2 regions of the Acidovorax sp. NN32 genome follow, and region 1 is predicted to be linked to the other one. Evidence: predicted binding sites of a transcription regulator. Region 1 holds the regulator's gene; the other holds the start of a gene.
What was found. The regulator sigma-54, encoded in region 1, starts transcription at its own class of promoters, with help from an activator protein. The targets are predictions, from matches to a motif close to TGGCANGNAANCTGCTTT.
Positions count from the first base shown of each region.

Region 2: ACT89O_RS08015 (CmpA/NrtA family ABC transporter substrate-binding protein) is a predicted target of sigma-54. The motif match lies at 2,977-2,994, and genes of this name have one in related genera.

Region 1 covers NZ_CP199679.1:4,902,142-4,907,794, forward strand. Annotated here, with positions in the region: gene ACT89O_RS22685 (THUMP domain-containing class I SAM-dependent RNA methyltransferase) at 1-815, opposite strand, end outside; gene ACT89O_RS22690 (acyl-CoA thioesterase) at 812-1,294, opposite strand; gene ACT89O_RS22695 (RNA polymerase factor sigma-54) at 1,362-2,951, opposite strand; gene lptB (LPS export ABC transporter ATP-binding protein) at 3,040-3,837, opposite strand; gene lptA (lipopolysaccharide transport periplasmic protein LptA) at 3,849-4,502, opposite strand; gene ACT89O_RS22710 (thiol:disulfide interchange protein DsbA/DsbL) at 4,611-5,267, opposite strand; gene ACT89O_RS22715 (SPOR domain-containing protein) at 5,348-5,653, opposite strand, start outside.
Region 2 covers NZ_CP199679.1:1,747,643-1,753,295, reverse strand. Annotated here, with positions in the region: gene tsaD (tRNA (adenosine(37)-N6)-threonylcarbamoyltransferase complex transferase subunit TsaD) at 1-554, opposite strand, end outside; gene ACT89O_RS08025 (branched-chain amino acid ABC transporter substrate-binding protein) at 665-1,831, opposite strand; gene ACT89O_RS08020 (ANTAR domain-containing response regulator) at 2,037-2,663, shown strand; gene ACT89O_RS08015 (CmpA/NrtA family ABC transporter substrate-binding protein) at 3,183-4,427, shown strand; gene ntrB (nitrate ABC transporter permease) at 4,464-5,414, shown strand; gene ACT89O_RS08005 (ABC transporter ATP-binding protein) at 5,411-5,653, shown strand, end outside.

The DNA.
Region 1 (5,653 bases):
ACCATGCGGAAGGCCACATCACTGCCAAACAGGGGCACAGCGCTTGTCTGTATTGCGCTTTCAGCTTCGTTTTTAATAGCATCCCAGACATGGGCCTGGAACGGCAGCAGCTTCTCGAACGCAAAACGCCGCAGCATGCCCGCCGGGATGCGGCAGGCGATCTGCGCGGCCTCGATCACGATGGTGCCGCTGCCGCAGCAGGGGTCGTACAGCGGCTGGGGGTTGTCGCCATGCGGGTCCCAGCCGCTGGCGGCGATCATGGCGGCGGCCAGGGTTTCTTTCAGTGGCGCATCGCCCTTGTCCTCGCGCCAGCCGCGTTTGAACAGCGGCTCGCCCGAGGTGTCGATGTAGATCGTGGCCTCGTCGGTGGTCAGGTGCAGGTGGATGCGCACATCGGGCCACTGGGTGTTCACGTCGGGCCGCACGCCGCTTTTGGCGCGAAAGCGGTCGGCCACTGCGTCTTTGACCTTGAGACCTGCGAAGTTGAGGCTCTGCAGCGGGCTGTGCTGGGCCGTCACCTCGACCTTGAAGGTCTGGCGCGTGGTGAACCAGATTTCCCAGGCCACGTCGCTGGCCATGGCATAGAGATCGTTCTCGGAGCGGTACGGGCGGTGCGCCAGCTGCACCAGCACGCGCTGGGCCAGGCGGCTGTGCAGGTTGAGCAGCAGCGCCTCGCGCCACGAGGCGCGCAGCAGCACGCCGCCGCGGCCGACCAGCAGGTCTTGCCCCGTGAGGCCGGTGATGCCATGCACCTCGTCGGCCAGAAAGCCCTCCACACCAGCGGCGCAGGGGAGAAAAAGTTGGAGTTGGTTCATGTCGATGGGGAGGATACGCGCTCAGACAATGCGTGGGAATCCGGCGTTCCCGCGCGGGCCAGCAGCAATTGGCGGATGGATTCGGGGATCGGCGCCACCTTGCGGTCGGCCTTGCCGATGAAGACGATGCCGATCTTGCCGCGCGCCACCTCGCGGCCTGAGGTCTTCTCGGTCATGCAAAAGACCAGGTCAAACCCATAGCGGTTGAAGTCCGCAGGCGCCATCTCCACGCGCATGGTCTCGCCATGGAAACCTTCGGACTTGTACTGCGCCACGATGTCGCCGACCACGATGGACAGCCCGCCCACGTCGGCCTCGGGGTAGCCCAGCGACTGGAAGAAGCGCACCCGCGCTTCAGAGACCAGGCTCAGCAGTTGCGCGTTGTCCAGGTGCCCGCCCTGGTTGACGTGGCTGATGTAGATCTGCAGCTCGGTGGCAAAGCCGAAGTGCGGGGGGAGGTCGAAGACGATGCGGGCCATGGTGGGGTGGCGGATAGAAAAACGAAAAATTCAAACAGGGCGAGCCATGCGCCCCCAACCGGGGTACCTACAGCGCCTTGCGCAGGTTGGCCGGCGCGATCTTGAGCGCTTCGCGGTACTTGGCCACGGTGCGGCGTGCGCACTCGATGCCCTGTTCCTTGAGCATCTCAGCGATCTGGCTGTCGGACAGCGGCTTGGCGGGGCTTTCTGCGGCCACAAACTGCTTGATGAGGGCGCGCACGGCGGTGCTAGATGCGTTGCCGCCGGTCTCGGTGCCAAGGCCGGAGCCAAAGAAGTACTTCAGCTCATACGTGCCAATTGGCGTAGCCATGTATTTGGCGGTGGTCACGCGGCTGATGGTGGATTCGTGCAGGCCCAGTTCGTCGGCGATGTCGCGCAGCACCAGCGGGCGCATGGCCAACTCGCCGTGGGTGAAGAAGCTTTTTTGCCGCTCCACGATGGCGCGCGAGACGCGCAGGATGGTGTCAAAGCGCTGCTGGATGTTCTTGATGAACCAGCGCGCCTCCTGCAGGCGCTGCTGCATGCCCTGGTGACCCTCGCCGCCCTTGTGGCCGCGCAGGGCGCCAGCATAGATGTCGTGCACGCGCAGGCGCGGCATCACATCGGGGTTGAGGCTGACGATGAAGTTGTGCTGGCCATCGCGTCCATTGGCACGCCCGGCTTTGCGCACGATGACATCGGGAATGATGATGTTGCGCTCCACGTCGGCAAAGCGACGGCCGGGGCGGGGCTCCAGGCGAGCGATCAGCGCCATGGCGGCGCGAGTGCGCTCTTCGCCGTCGCCACACAGCTGCGTCAGGCGGCGGATGTCGCGGCGGGCCAGCATCTCCAGCGGCTGCTGACAAATGCGCAGCGCGGTCTGCACCGTGTCGGGGTCAGCATCGCTGTCCTCGTCGGCAGCCAGCGCCGTGAGCTGCAGCGTCAGGCATTCGGCCAGGTTGCGCGCGCCCACGCCGGTGGGCTCCAGGCTTTGCAGCAGGCGCTGGGCCACGGTGAAGCGGTGCACCAGCTCTTCAATCTGCTCCAGGTCGTCCGGCCCGGCCAGGCTGATAGCCAGCTCTTCCAGCGACTCTTCGAGGTAGCCGTCGTCGTTGAGCGATTCAATGAGAAAACGCAGCGCTGCGCGGTCAATCTCTGACAAGCGCAGCGCCAGTGCCTGACGGTGCAAAAAGGCGGTCAGCGATTCATGCGAACGGGCCAGCTCGGTGGCGTCGGCCTCGTCGCCTTCGGAGTCGTTGCGGTTGCGGGCGGGCGCATCCCCGCCCCACTCCGCGTCGTTGGGCGCCATTTCTACCGTGCCGTCACCGCTCCAGTCAGGCTCGTCAGCGCCAGCACTCGGCGTTTCAGCATCATTTTGGCCTTCAGCGCTTGTGCTGCTTGCGCTGCTAGCTCCTGAAAATATAGCATCATCGGCGCTGTACTCATCGGGCTGCGCGGGCGTGTCGGCGGCTTCCAGGCCAAACTCCTCGCGCGGAGCTTCGTCGGCATTGCGTTCGAGGAACGGGTTTTCGTCGAGCATCTGCTCGACTTCCTGCGAGAGTTCGAGCGTGGACAACTGCAGCAGCCGAATGGACTGCTGAAGCTGGGGGGTCAATGCAAGATGCTGCGAGACGCGCAGCGAGAGTCCAGGCTTCATTGATTGAGCGCCGCCGGGCCGCCCCAAGGCGTGAAGGCCCCTTCGGGGGGCAGCGCAGTACACGAAGTGACAAGCGTGGGGGCCATGTCTACATCCTGAAGTGTTCGCCAAGGTAAACACGTCGTACCTCGGCGTTGTCCACGATCTCGGACGGCGTGCCCTGCGCGAGCACGCGGCCATCGCTGATGATGAAGGCGTGGTCGCAGATGCCCAGGGTTTCGCGCACATTGTGGTCGGTGATGAGCACGCCGATGCCCCGCGCCTTCAGGAAGCCGATGATGCGCTGGATCTCGATCACGGCAATGGGGTCGATGCCGGCAAAGGGCTCGTCCAGCAGGATGAAACGCGGTTGTGTGGCCAGGGCCCGGGCAATCTCGACGCGGCGGCGCTCGCCGCCGGACAGGGCCATGGCGGGCGAGGCGCGCAGGTGGTCCACGCGCAGCTCCTGGAGCAGGGCCGTCAGGCGCTCCTCGATGGCGTCGCGCGAGAGCGGCTGACCGTCATCACCACGCTGCAGTTCCAGCACGGCGCGCACGTTCTCTTCGACCGTGAGTTTGCGAAAGATCGAGGCTTCCTGAGGCAGGTACGACAGGCCCAGGCGCGAGCGCCGGTGGATGGGCATGTGGGCCACCGATTGGCCGTCGATGCGGATGTCTCCCTCGTCGCTGCGCACCAGGCCCACGATCATGTAGAACGAGGTGGTCTTGCCCGCGCCGTTGGGGCCGAGCAGCCCCACGACCTCACCTTTTTGCACGACCAGCGAAACGTCCTTGACGACCTTGCGGCTGCCATAAGACTTCGCCAGGTGCTGCACCTCCAGGCGGCTGCCCGCCTGGGAATCAGGCCCCAGGCGGCTGCCCGCCTGAGTGTCAGGACCGGTACTCACAGCGGGCCCACTCACTTGGCGCCGCCGCCAAGGCTGTTGCTGGGGCGCAGCGCCGGGGCTGAGGCCGGGGACGCCGCCTCGGGGGCCGCCGCAGCGGGCGGTGGATCTTTGGGGGCCAGCACGGCGCGCACGCGGCTGCCCGGCGCGGGGGCATCGCCCGCAGCGTTGGTGGCGGTGCGCTTTCCGTCCACGGAGAACACGTCGGTCAGGTTGTTGTAGACAATCACGGCGCCGGTGATCTCGTCGCTGAGCACAGCGCCCCGGTAGCGGCGCAACTCGGCACGGGTGATGAAGCGCACGTTGTCGGCCTTGCCGTCGTACTCGATGACTTCGCTCTCGCCTTCGATGAACTCGTCGGGTGCTCCCGGCAGGGTGTCGCGCTTTTGCCGGAAGAAGGCGCGCTTGCCAGGCTCTGCCGTGACCACACCGTACTGGTAGCCATCGGCATCCTGACGCACATCCAGCCGCGCGCCACGCAGCACGATGGAGCCCTTGGTCATGACCACGCGGCCAGAGAACACGCTGGTTTGCTTGAGCTCATCGTGGCGCAAAGCGTCCGCCTCGATGTTCATGGGCTTGGCGCGGTCGGCCTTTTCGGCATGGGCCACACCGAAGGTGCAGGCCAGGGCCGCGAGCAGGAGGATCGGAAGGAGGCGATGGTTCATAGGGCACGAATCTTGCAATCATTGTAGCCACCCCGTCGCGTTCCTCCATGAAAAAAGCCCGCATGTGCGGGCTTTTGCCAATGGGAACCGGCGGCCGGGCGAAAACCGTCAGCCTTTGCGGGCCACTGTCGCCAAATGTTCCACCACCTGCAGCACGTTTTGCATGCTGCCCGCCATGGTGCCATCGGTGTAGAACTTGCCCGCCACACCCATCGAGGGCACGCCCTCCACACCGTAGGCGTCCTGCAGTTGCGAAGCACGGCGAACTTGGTTGGACACGCTGAACGAGGTGTAGATTTCCTTGAACTTGGTGGCGTCCACACCCTGTTGGGCCACCCAGGCAAAAATTTCGTCGTCCTTGGCCAGCTTCTGCTTTTCCACATGGATGGCGCGGAACACCTTGGCGTGCAGGGCTTCGAGCTTGCCCATGCCTTCCAGGGCGTAGTACAACTTTTGCTGGGGCACAAAGCTCGCGTTGAAGGCCACGGGCATACGACGGACGGAGAGGTCCTTGGGGGCGGCCTTGACCCAGGCGTCGAGCGCGGGTTCAAAGGCGTTGCAGTGGGGGCAGCTGTACCAGAAGAACTCGATCACATCGACCTTGCCCGCAGGCGCGTCGGGCGCTACCGGCTTGTCCAGCCGCCGGAAGTCCTTGCCCTCCTTGAACTGGCGGGCCTGAGCCAGCGCGGGGGTGGCCACTGGCAACGTCAGGGCGGAAGCGGCAACCGCCGAGGCGGCGGACAAAGAAAACTCACGGCGTTTCATGACAAAGACTCTCCTGTTACAGGTCTGGGGGATGTGAGCCATGCCCCCGCAAAAAGTTCAGCCACCCGAAGTCTGGCGCGTCAGCGCTGCACGCGCACCAGCGCCGACTCCAGACCGGCGCCATCGAGCTTCTCCTTGAGCTGCTCGGCGTCGTCGCGTTTGGTGAACGGCCCCACACGCACGCGGAACACCGCCCGGCCATTTTGCTCACGCTCGCTCACGCGGGCCTCCCAGCCCAGCATGGCCAGCTTGGCGCGCTGCGCATCGGCGTCCGCCTGGGTGCGGAAAGCCCCGGCCTGGACAAAGTAGTCGAACGGGTCCAGATTGCCCTTGGCAGCAGCCTTGGCCACGGCCAGATCGCCCAGCGGGTCGGCGCCGGGCTTGGT
Region 2 (5,653 bases), 2.2 Mb from region 1:
CCCGGGTAGCCCAGGCCCATGAGCTTGGCGGACTTGTCGAACGCCTCGCCAGCCGCATCGTCAATGGTCTCACCCAGGATCTCGTAGCGGCCCACGCCGTCCACACGCATCAGCTGGGTGTGACCGCCTGATACCAACAGGGCCACAAAAGGGAATTCAGGCGGGTCGGCGCTGAGGAAGGGCGACAGCAGGTGCCCCTCCAGGTGGTGCACGCCCAGCACCGGCTTGTCCAGTGCAGCGCCCAACGCGCACGCCACGCCCGCCCCCACCAGCAGCGCACCGGCCAGGCCCGGCCCGCGGGTGTAGGCCACCACGTCCACATCGGCCAGCGACTGGCCGGACTCGGTCAGCACCTGCGTGGCCAACGGCAACACGCGGCGGATGTGGTCACGGCTGGCCAGCTCGGGCACCACGCCACCGTAGGCCTGGTGCATCTCAATCTGGCTGTGCAGCGCGTGCGACAGCAACGTGGGCACGGCATTGCCCGTGGAACGGACCAATGCCACGCCCGTTTCGTCGCACGAAGATTCAATACCGAGGATCAGCAAACTCATGCCCCGAGTGTAAAACCCGGCCCCGTTCAGGGTCGGATGCAAAAACCCCTGCTGGCAGTCGCCAGCAGGGGTTGTGCGGATGGATGGCGCTTGCCGACGCGGCGGCTTGCTTACCAGCGGTCCGAACGCATGCGCAGTTCCCAGCTTCCGCTGCGCAGTTCATACACGCCCACGGCGCCGTAGCGCTGTTCGCCCTTGTCGTCCCAGGTCATGGTGCCGATCACGGGCGCATAGCCGTTGATGCTGTGCATGGCCTTGGTGATCGCTTTCGGATCGGCCGACTTGGCCTTCTGGATGGCGGCTGACAGCACATAGGTGCTGTCGTAGCTGTAGTGGCCGCCATAGGCCGGGGGCTTCTTGTAGGCCTCGATGTACTTTTCAAGGAAGGGCTTGCCGGTGGTGAACTCCTTGGCTTCCAGTACGGGCGATGTGGCGTAGACGCCTTCGACCATGCCCATGGCCTTGGTCATGTCGGTGGTCTTGATGGTGTCCCCGCCCAGCAGGCTGACCTTGGTGTGGTCAACCTTGCGCAGGGCTTCGAGCAGAGCCAGGGCCTGAAAGTCGTTGAGGGTGGACACGATGACCTCGACCTTGGCGGCCTTCAGCTCGCCAGCCAGTTCATCGAAAGCCACCGTCTTGTCGTCAAACGACTTGCGCACCACCACTTCCTTCTTTTCAGCCTTGAGCTGCTCGGCAGCACCGTCGGCCAGGCCCTTGCCGTAGGGCGTGCCATCGTCCAGCGCAGCGTAGCGGGCGGCACCCAGCTGTGTGGCGGCAAACGAGCCGATAGCGCGCGCCTGCAAGGTGTCATTGGCCACCATGCGGAAGGTGGTTGGGAAGCCGAGTTGCGTGAACTTGGGGTTGGTGGAGATGGCGATCTGGGCGATGTCCTTGGCGGCGTAAATCGGAGCCGTCTCAATGCTCACCCCCGAATTCAGGTGCCCGATCACCGCCACCACGCCCGAGTCCACCAGCTGCTGCGCCACGGTCTTGCCGGTGGCGGCGTCGGCCTTGTCGTCCACCGACACCACCTCCAGCGTCACACGCTTGCCGTCCACGGTGTAGCCACCCTTGTTCAGTTCCGCCACGGCCAGGTTGACGCCGTTGAGCAAATCCTGCCCCAGCGCGCCCAAGGGGCCGGAGAGGGGCTGGGCCACGCCGATCTTGATGGTGTCGGGCACCTTGCTGCAGCCTGTCAGCACCAGCAGCGCGGATACCGCCACGGTGGTCAGGGCCAAGCCGGCAGAGATACGCCGCCGGTCAATGTGCTTGTTCATGCAAATCCTCTTGAATGGGTCAATGTGACCAGATGTATATGCGATGCGACCGGGTAGCTGCTATCGGGTATGCCCTGCCCATCGACAAACTATTAGCAAGTTTCAGGCCTTGGAAGCTGCCGCAACCTGCTGCCAGCCTTCAGCCCCGGAACGCACCGCTTCGATGCACCATTTTGTGGCGTAAAAATTGCTTATGCTCCTGGGTATGAACGAGTCTCTGCGCATCGTGGTGGTTGCCCCGGATCTGGCAGTCGCCGACCCCGCCGACGAACACGCCGTACTTCAGGCGGAACGGTCGCGTGCGCTGCGCATTGGGTTGCTGGAGAACAACTTCAACCTGGTGGCCACCCTGCCTGCCGATGTCTTCCTGAGCGAGCGCATCGCCCAGCTGCAGCCCGACCTCATCATCGTGGACGCCGAAAGCGAGGCGCGCGACGCGCTCGAACATGTGGTGATGGCCACGCGCGACGAGCGCCGCCCCATCGTGATGTTCACCAACGACGAGGACACCTCGCACGTGAAGGACGCGGTGGCGGCGGGCGTGTCAGCCTACATCGTGGCGGGCCTGGCCCCCCAGCGCATCCGCCCCATCCTGGACGTGGCCATGGCGCGCTTCCAGCACGAACAGGCCCTGCGTGCCGAACTGGCCGACGCCAAGACCGAACTGAAAGACCGCAAGACCATCGACCGCGCCAAGGGCCTGCTCATGCAGCGCCAGGGCCTGAGCGAACAAGCCGCGTACGAGAAACTGCGCAAGACCGCCATGGACAAGGGCCTCAAGCTGGTGGACGTGGCCCAGCGCATGCTCGATGTGATGGATCTGCTGGGTTGAATAGGTGACTTCCCCCTGAGGCGCTGTGCGCCTTCCCCCTTCTCTCGAATCGCTGCGCAATTCGGGAAGGGGGACGATGCCCTCGCAGCGGGGCGGCCCTTGCTTGGCATCCCTCGCCTGGGTCGCGCCCGGGTCCACCGGCTTCTCCCCAAATGGTGCGCCGCACAAATGCAGTGCAGCACTCGGCGCGCGCACCATCATCGCAAATTTTCAAGCCAAACTGGCCGCTACCGCTTGATAAATAAGCACAAGCAGCTACTAATTTGGTAGCAGATCATGCGCTGTATTGGAGCAAAGCCGGTATGAAAAAGGCTGGCACGCTGCTTGCATTAACCCTGGCAAGACCAAAGACGGTCCCACCACTGACAGCACTGACCCAATGGCGGGCCGGTGCTGACACAAGGCCCCCCAATGGGCTTTGCCATGGACAAAGGCGTCCCTCTCCGAGCCCGTTTGCGCATGCAACCCGGCCAGGAGAGGACGCCTTTTTTGTTTTCTAACGCACCGAGGAACCGCCCCATGACCGATCTGTTGAAAACCAGCCTCAACCGCCGCACCGTGCTGCAGGCAGCTACCGTGGGCGCCGTGGGCGTGAGCCCCGCCCTGCGCGCCCTGGTGCACGCCCAGGGCTCGGACGCCCCCGAGAAAAAGGAAGTCAAGATTGGCTTCATCCCGCTGACCGACTGCGCCAGCGTGGTGATGGCCTCGGTGCTGGGCTTTGACAAGAAGTATGGCGTGACCATCATCCCCACCAAGGAAGCGTCGTGGGCCGGTGTGCGCGACAAGCTGGTGAATGGCGAACTCGACTTTGCCCACGTGCTGTATGGCCTGGTGTACGGCGTGCACATGGGCACGGCCGGCCCCAAGAAGGACATGGCCGTGCTGATGAGCCTGAACAACAACGGCCAGGCGATCACGCTGTCCAAGGCACTGGCCGACAAGGGCGCAGTGGATGGCCCGTCCCTGGCCAAGTTCATGGCCGCCAACAAGCGCGAGTACACCTTCGCAGGCACCTTCCCGACCGGCACCCACGCGATGTGGATGCACTACTGGTTGGCCGCCGCCGGCATCAACCCGCTGTCGGGCGCCAAGCTGATCACCGTGCCGCCACCCCAGATGGTGGCCAACATGCGCGTGGGCAACATGGATGGATTCTGCGTGGGCGAACCCTGGAACCACCGCGCCATCATGGATGGCATCGGAGTGACCGCCAACACCACCCAGGACATCTGGAAGGACCACCCCGAGAAGGTGCTGGGCACCTCGGCCGATTTCGTCAAGAAGAACCCCAACACCACCCGCGCCGTGATGATGGCCGTGCTGGAAGCCAGCCAGTGGATTGACGCCAGCCTGTCCAACAAGATGAAGATGGCCGAAACGGTGGCCCAGAAGTCCTACATCAACACCAGCGTGGACGCCATCAACCAGCGCATCCTGGGCCGCTACCAGAACGGCATGGGCAAGACCTGGGACGATCCCAACCACATGAAATTCTTCAACGACGGCGCGGTGAACTTCCCCTACCTGTCGGACGGCATGTGGTTCCTGACGCAGCACAAGCGCTGGGGTTTGATCAAGAGCCACCCCGATTACCTGGCCGTGGCCAAAGAGATCAACCAGGTGGACCTGTACAAGTCGGTTGCCAGCGCCATGAAGATCAACGTGCCCAAGGACCCGATGCGCACCGCCAAGCTCATGGACGGCGTGGTGTGGGACGGCAAAGACCCCGCCAAGTACGCCGACAGCTTCAAGATCAAGGCGTAAGCGCCCTGCCCCGCCCACCCTGCCAAGGAGAACACCATGGTCAGTGCCGTCTTTCACTCCCCGTTGGATGCAGCCCCCGTGGCTGCACAGAACGCTATGAATAATGTAGCTATCAGCGCTTCACCAGCAAGCGGCAGAAGCCAAAAACAGTCCAAATCCGAAACAACGGCGAGCCCCGCCCCTGCCAGTCGCGACTGGGCGGCCCTGTCGCGCAGTTTCTGGATGGCGGTGCTGCCGCCGCTCTGTGGCCTGGGCCTGCTCATCGGTCTGTGGGCGGTGGTATCCACCACCACGGGCGGCAGCATCCCCAGCCCGGTGGAGACGTGGAAGCAGGCGCTGGAAATCTTCAGCAACCCGTTCTACCGCAATGGCCCCAATGACCAGGGCGTGGGCTGGAACGTGCTGATGTCGCTGGAGCGCGTGGCCGTGGGCTTTGGCATGGCGGCGCTGGTGGGCATTCCGGCGGGCTTCGTGATCGGGCGGTTCAACTTCCTGTCGCGCATGTTCAACCCGCTCATCAGCCTGCTGCGGCCGGTGTCGCCGCTGGCCTGGCTGCCCATTGGCCTGCTGGTCTTCAAGGGCGCCAACCCCGCCGCCATCTGGACCATCTTCATCTGCTCCATCTGGCCCATGATCATCAACACCGCCGTGGGCGTGCAGCGCGTGCCGCAGGACTACATGAACGTGGCCCGCGTGCTGAACCTGAGCGAATGGAAGATCGCCACCAAGATCCTCTTCCCCGCCGTGCTGCCCTACATGCTGACCGGCGTGCGCCTGGCCGTGGGCACCGCATGGCTGGTGATCGTAGCTGCCGAGATGCTGACCGGCGGCGTGGGCATCGGCTTCTGGGTGTGGGACGAGTGGAACAACCTCAACGTCAAGAACATCATCATCGCGATCTTCGTGATCGGCATCGTCGGGCTGGTGCTGGAGTTTGCGCTCATCAAGCTGGCCACCGCATTTACGTTTGAAGAGGTGAAAGCATGAACACGACCACCACGGCAGCATCCACACACCCCTCCATGAGCACCAAGTTCATCGAAGTCCACGGCGTCGAGCAGACCTTCAAGACGGCCAAGGGCCTGTTCCCCGCGCTGCGCGACATCAACCTGACGATTGCCAAGGGCGAGTTCGTGGCGCTGATCGGCCACTCGGGCTGCGGCAAGTCCACGCTCTTGAATCTGATCGCCGGGCTGACCACGCCCACCAACGGTGCACTGCTGTGT